2 regions of the Arthrobacter sp. NPDC093125 genome follow, and region 1 is predicted to be linked to the other one. Evidence: riboswitches for the same ligand, from Rfam matches in the RefSeq annotation. Region 1 holds a riboswitch; the other holds the start of a gene.
The links. A riboswitch is a leader RNA that binds a small molecule or an ion and turns the genes downstream of it on or off. The one in region 1 is predicted to bind cyclic di-AMP.

Region 2: it holds a riboswitch for cyclic di-AMP, as region 1 does, so the genes downstream of both, ACIP9X_RS18630 (M23 family metallopeptidase) here and ACIP9X_RS02360 (LysM peptidoglycan-binding domain-containing protein) in region 1, are expected to answer to the same signal.

Annotation. Positions count from the first base shown of each region.
Region 1 covers NZ_JBIVOQ010000001.1:511,646-515,082, forward strand. Annotated here, with positions in the region: gene dacB (D-alanyl-D-alanine carboxypeptidase/D-alanyl-D-alanine-endopeptidase) at 1-1,048, opposite strand, end outside; gene ACIP9X_RS02355 (inorganic diphosphatase) at 1,212-1,700, shown strand; cyclic di-AMP (ydaO/yuaA leader) riboswitch at 1,892-2,088, shown strand; gene ACIP9X_RS02360 (LysM peptidoglycan-binding domain-containing protein) at 2,091-2,981, shown strand; gene ACIP9X_RS02365 (hypothetical protein) at 3,176-3,437, shown strand, end outside.
Region 2 covers NZ_JBIVOQ010000014.1:36,728-40,164, reverse strand. Annotated here, with positions in the region: gene ACIP9X_RS18635 (benzoate/H(+) symporter BenE family transporter) at 1-1,203, shown strand, start outside; gene ACIP9X_RS18630 (M23 family metallopeptidase) at 1,482-2,312, opposite strand; cyclic di-AMP (ydaO/yuaA leader) riboswitch at 2,318-2,492, opposite strand; gene ACIP9X_RS18625 (hypothetical protein) at 2,785-3,216, opposite strand.

The DNA.
Region 1 (3,437 bases):
AGTTGTCGGAAGTCTGGAGCATGTGGTCGACCTGCCGGCTGACAGTCGCGGATTGCACCTCACCCAGAACGGCGGCGTCCGGCGCCGCTTTCCCCTCCAGACGTCCGACGGCGGGCGCCACCTGCAGTCCCGCGGCGGCACCGGCCGCCGTGAGCTGGGCGGCGAACGCCTCGCCCGCGGCCAGGGCTGAGTCCTGCGGGCGGGGGCCAGCGGTGACGGCCGGATCGAAGCGCGCCGAATTCAGGGCGAGCGGAAAGAGCGGGGCCATCTCGCCGGCAGCGACGTCGTCCGGGCTCCAGGCAGTGTTGAGGGGCGCGCCGGTAAAGAGGGAGTCGTCCACCAGGACGTCCACCCTGCCGCGGAACCCGTCTTGGCGCAGGGACTCCACGGTCAGTTTGGCGAGAGTGGCCAGTCCGGCATGGCCCAGCACCTTGTCCTTGGCGGACTCGCCTGCAGTGAGGAGGACGTCTCCGCCGCCCACCAGCACCACCGTCCTCGAATTGGAACTTGCCGCGCCCGACTTTGCGCCGGGTGCCGGGCCTGCCACTGCTTTGGTGCTGAACCGCGTCTCCGGTCCGATGGCCTTCAGTGCGGCCGCGGCGGTGAGCAGCTTCATGTTGGATGCCGGGATCCTGCTGGCGGCGCCGTTCCGGTCGAACAGCACTTTGCCCGTGACGGCGTCCTGGACTACCCCCGTAAAGGTGCCGCCGCCGTCGGTCTTCAGAACCGGGTTCAGCTTGGCCGCGACCTGCGCAGGCAAGGGAATGGGCGCTGACGTGCTGAGCGGATCAATCCCTTGGGGAACAGACAGCTCCTTCGGCAAGAGCTGCCACGCAGGGGTCTGCACCGGAGCCGCCATCGTCGGGGCCTGGCCCGTCAGCGCGGGGGCAATCAGCATCCCGGCGGGAATGGCCAGGGCGGCGAGCAGGACCGTAAGGAGCAGGGTGGGCCAGGCCCGGAGCAGCACGCCGATGCCGGCACTACGCGGACCGCTGCGTCTTCTGCCGATCCTGGCGCGGCCGGTTGCCTTGCCTGTGGTGCCCCTCATGCCGCTGGTCCTCAAAGTCCTGAAATTACCCCATTAGTTCCTGAAACCTGGGCCTCTCGCTATATCCTCAATAGTAGTCGGCGGCAGCGACAGCCCTTTTTCGTTGAATCTAAATGGATGCCAGCGTGCCGCAAACACCCAAGCAATCGTCGAGGAGCATTCCATGAAGCATGACGTGACCATCGAGATTCCCAAGGGATCGCGCGTCAAGTACGAAGTCGACCACGAGACCGGCCGCGTCCGCCTGGACCGCGTTCTCTTCACTTCCATGCAGTACCCCACCCACTACGGCTTCTTCGAGAACACCCTCGGCGAAGACGGCGACCCGCTGGACGCACTGGTGCTGCTGCAGGACTTCGATCTGCACCCGGGCGTCATCGTTGAGGCCCGCCCCATCGGCGTCTTCAACATGACCGACGACGGCGGCGGTGACGCCAAGGTCCTCTGCGTGCCGGCCGATCCCCGGTTCGACCACATCCAGGAAGTCAGCGACGTCAGCGAGTTCCTGATCAAGGAAATCGAGCACTTCTTCACCCGCTACAAGGACCTGGAGCCCGGCAAGTGGGTCAAGGCCGAGGGCTGGGCCGACCGTGCCGCCGCAGAGGCAGAGCTCGAGGCCTCCATCAAGCGCTACGTGCCTGCAGCACACTAACGTTCCCCAGCACGACGGCGGCTGTGCGGTTCCAAGCGGACCGCACCAGCCGCCGTCGTAATTTAACCGGCTGAATTTCGCTGCCAGGCCACGCCGGAACGACCGGCGCCGTTACGCAAATGTGACTTTTACCGGGTTCGTGGGATAGCCTCTTCCGGTGCCTTGGTTTCCGTCGGGGCACTCCCGGGAGGAATGCCGAGCCCTGCCGCTGACCGGGATCCGTTCGCAATATCCAACTGGCAGGGACGGGGGAACCACGTCTTTACCGTCCTTGGTTTCCAAGGACTTGGGGTTAAGTCCTGTCGCTCCCTTTCGCAAGGGACGCAGGACCGGGTGACCTCCCATCCGAACCCGACAGCTCACCCCGCAGGCATGGGAGAGGCAAAATCCATGTCACGTAAGACCATGTCCGCGCGCCACCGCGCCACCCCGACTCAGTCCATCGCTTTGCAGGGACTGTCCTATTCTCTGAAGTCCAACGCATCATCCATGGCCCGGCCGGCCGCCGCCGTCGCCGCCGCTTCAGGCCTTGTCTTCGGCGTCGGAGCCCCCGCCATGGCCGGCGCCAACGCTCCAGAGACATCGGGTACCGCCAGCGTCCAAGCCCAGACCGCAGCTCACGCTCCGGCACCTGCTGCGCCTGCCGCATCCGGCGCCACCCACACGGTTGCGCCAGGCGACACCCTCGGCGCGATCTCTGCACAGCACGGCGTTGCCCTGAACGCCGTCCTGTCTGCCAACGGGCTGTCCCTGTCCTCGGTGATCTACCCAGGTGACCAGATCGTGATTCCGGGCGCCGCACACGCTGCACCGGCTCCACAGGCGGCCGCTCCGGCCGCTCCGGCTGCCCCTGCTGTTCCGCACGCCGCTCCGGCAGCACCCCAGCAGGCCAGCATGGGCATTTACCACGCTTCCGCGTCCATCAAGCCGGCTTCGACCAAGACGGCATCCTCCACCACCCCGGCCAGCGGAGTCGGCGGCGCGCTCGTGGCATCCGCCCGTGCACAGCTGGGAGCTACCCAGGACTGCACCATCCTGGTGGAGCAGGCACTGCGCTCGATCGGCAAGCAGGTGGGCGATCTTGCGCCCATGCAGTTCCACCAGTACGGAACCCCGGTTTCAAACCCGCAGCCCGGCGACCTGATCATCAGCTCCGGCCACGTTGCCATCTACATCGGGAACGGGCAGGCCATCAGCAGTGGCATGAACGGCGTCAACGAAACCATCGTTCACCCGACCTCCTGGCTGACAGGAACGAGCTACGTGCGCGTCAACGCCTAAGCGTCAGTTCAAACACACCAGCGGCAGGTGCTACGGCGCCTGCCGCTGCTGTTTCCGCATACGGGCAGCGGAAGCTTTGCGCTCCGGGAATAACAGCAGCTCGGGGCGGGGACAAGAATTCCAGCACGGACAACTCTCCTGGTTCGGGTGGGACAAACTTGTCTCGCAGCGACCAGCAGGTAGTGTGATTCACGATGTTCACGCTGACTATCAACCAAACAGACAGCCGGCGCGACGGCGACCGGGTCCCGCAACTGCTCAAGGACCTCCGGCATATCCCCGCGCGCCTCGACTTCGATCGGTCGGTCGAGGACGAGGTCCAGGGGATAGTGGACTGTCCCCACCAGGCAGTGGACGCCGCCCTGGTCGCCCTTCGATGCGGCAGCTGGTACGTGGGACTCGGCGTGGGGCCGGTAAACGAACCGCTGCCCAACCAGATCAAGGATGCCGGCGGCC
Region 2 (3,437 bases), on a different contig from region 1:
CGGCCCGGGCACCGTCCGCCCGGACCCCGCCGGTTCCTTCGCGACGTGGACCTGCCCTACCTGTCCAACGGCGCCATCGGATTGGTCTTCACCGCGTCCGGGCCCATCGCCGTCACCCTGGCCGTCGGCGCGGCCGGCGGGCTGACCCAGGACCAGCTCGCCTCGTGGGTTTTCGGCATCCTGTTCTCCGGCGGCGCCGCGACGCTCATCATGTCGCTCCTCTACCGGCAGCCGCTGGGGTTTGCCTGGTCCATTCCCGGCACGGTGCTGCTGGGGCCGTCGCTGCAGCATCTGTCCTTCCCGGAAGTGGTGGGCACGTTCTTCACGGCCGGCCTGCTCATCCTGGCCCTGGGCGCAACCGGGGTGGTCCGGCGGATCATGGCCACAATTCCCATGCCGATCGTCATGGCCATGGTTGCCGCCGTCTTCCTCCGCTTCGGCACGGACATCGTTTCCTCAAGCCAGGCCAATCCGGCCATTGCCGCCCCGATGGTGGGCGCCTTCCTCCTCCTGACCGCCGTTCCGGGCCTGGGAAAGTTCCTTCCCCCGGTCCTCGGCACGCTGGTGGCAGGATGCCTGGCGGTGGCCGTCAGCGGGCAATTCGTTCCCCGCGGGCCGGGGCCGCTCCTGGCCGCCCCGGTGTTCACCCCTCCCGTGTTCACCTGGGCCGCGCAACTGGAGCTCGTGGTTCCCCTGGCGCTGACAGTGCTGTTCGTCCAGAACGGCCAGGGCATCGCCGTGCTCCGCGCCGCCGGGCACCGGCCGCCCGTCAACGTTTTTGCGATTGTGTCCGGCGCGTTCTCCGTACTGAACGCCGGCTTAGGTGCCGTATCGGCCTGCGTGACCGGCCCCACCAACGCCTTGTTGACGTCGTCGGGAGCCAAAGAGCGCCAGTACACCGCAGCGGTGACCTACGGCTGCCTCGCACTGGCCTGCGCGGCGCTGGCTCCCACCCTGACCAGGCTGATGCTGGCCACGCCCAAGGAATTCGTCCTGGTCCTGGGCGGAATCGCGATGCTGCGGGCACTCCAGCAGGCGTTCGTGACCGCATTCTCCACCACCTTCACCCTGGGCGCGCTGGTGACCTTCGTGGTGACCATCTCCGGCCTGGATCTGTTCAACATCCACTCGGCCTTCTGGGGCCTGGTCATCGGATACGCCGCCTCACGGCTGCTGGAGCGTCCGGACCATGCAGGATCGTAAAACGCGGACCGGTGCGTTTTTACGAAGTCAGGGGATTGCCCCAGCGGCACCACAACTGGCCCGTTTCGGCGCAGCATTCCTGCGCCGGGACGGGCCATCTTGCTCCGGCGGTTGTATAGCGGCGGTTGGTCGAGGGTCAAGCCGGGTGACCCGGGCACGGAGGCGAGGAGCTTCTCCGCGTAGGGGTGCTGCCGGTTGCGGTGGACGGTTTCGATGAACCCGTTACTCAAACTAAGCAGAACTTTCAGCAAATGCTGACAGGTCCTAGTGTCATTGCCCTAGAGGTAAGCGGCGGGGTTGACGGTCCGGTCCTTGACCATCACTTCAAAGTGAAGATGGCAGCCAGTGGAGTTACCGGTGGTTCCGACAGCGCCTATCCGACTACCCTTGCCCAGGGCTTGACCCTTCGAAACGCCGATGCTGGCAAGGTGGTTGTATGTGGTCTTCAGGCCCTTGCCGTGGTCAACTACAATCCGGTTTCCGCCACCGTACGGGCTCCAGCCTGCCTCCGTTACCTTTCCCGCAGCTGCAGCCAACACGGGCGTGTTGCATGCCCCTGCGAGATCAAGCCCGGTATGCATTTCGCCGGCGGCCCCGGTCAGGGGATTGCCGCGGAGCCCAAATGGCGAACTCACGTTCACAGAGGCGAGCGGCGCCCGTAGGCCTGCCGAAGGCGCGGAAACCCGGGCGGATTTCGGTGCCGCTTTCCGTGCCGGTTTGGACGCCGCTTTCGGTGCCGCTTTCCGCGCCGGTTTGGACGCCGCTTTCGGTGCCGCTTTCGGTGCCGCTTTCGGCGCCGGGGAGGACTCGACCTGGGGCCGATCAAAAACAAGCGACGATCCTGCCTCCGCCGCCAGGGACGGCTGGGCGGCGGGGGCGGCGGCCGCCTCGGCGCGAACTTCGCGCGCCGTCGAGATCCCGGCTGGCGCGGCGTGAGCCGTGGTGAGCACCGTCATGCCAATCATTCCGGTCACTGCCGCCGCAACAGCCAGCTGTTGGCCGCGGCCCCGCAGCGTCGGCATTGGGGATGAGGCTGCCCGGCGGCGGCCCTTGCCGGATGTACTCGAGAAAATGGCACGGCGTGGGCCGTGGTTGTCGTGGGAAGGCAAAGCGTAGATCCTCTCGACGCCGGCGAAATTAGCTGTCGGATTCGGACGAGTGGACTGTCCGGCCTCCCCTGACACGCGCCTCACGGGCATGCAATGACAGGGCCAGGCTTCACCCCAAGACGCCCAAAGGCGTCATTCGTGGGTCTTCCGCCCCCGCCTAGAGATAAGGGTTCATGTACCGCCGGCGGGGTTTGGCGAAGCGGGTACACGCATACCACGTGAGGGTATGGCTACCTCCCATGTAAGCAAGAAAAGCTTTATGTTACAAATTCGTTACTGAGTCCTGCGCGCGTCGCTATTGTGGATGAGGGCGTGATTTAGTAACTAGCCCGGTCCCTGGCGAGTAATGCACTGCCCCGCCAAACCGTAGCAACCCGCCCCGCACCCCTCCTGCTCGCGGATTTTGGACTTGCTATAGTCCCGTCCCAAGGTAGTTTCTTCTTCTGGGCAAGCCACGCCGCATTGCGCGGCCTTACCGTGGACGCGACCGGCGAGAGATACTGACGGTGCCAGCTCCGGCGGTTGCCGCCGCTGGATCCGTGCCTACGACCCAGTGCTGGTGCCACCTAACTGAGGCTTCAGGTGCAGCTCCGGATCGATGTCCGGCCAACGGCGGATCCATTCCTTTCCTCATCTGCTCGGAGTAGTCGCCGAGCTCACGGTCGGGCACATGTAGCCAGTCATCCAGATACTCCACGAACGCGTCGGTCCTCATGCGCAGGGCCTTGATTTCCGCAGAGGAGCGGTCAGCTTCGGGAGGAAGCTCCGGCAGCTGCTGGCAGTCCCGCACGAGGGCCGTTCTCCACGCGAATAGTTCCTGGATGAAGGCCTGAGCGCCCGTTGTCTGCAGCTCAACGGGCAGTATGCGGATGAAGACTTCGAACTCTGACGCAGAGTCTCGCATCTCCAGCTTCGGTCCATAAACCCGCACGCGGTGGCAGTGACTGGGTGGCCCGTCAGCATGCCGGCAGGCTAACATGCGATGTCGTCAGGCGACCTCGGGCGCTGATGGCTGTATGCCTTAGCGGCCGAGGTGACTGGCTCAGGTCGGGGAGTATCAGACGGCCTGCGCGCGTCGACGGCATCTATCTTCAACCTCAGTGGGCTACAAGTCATGTAACCCTC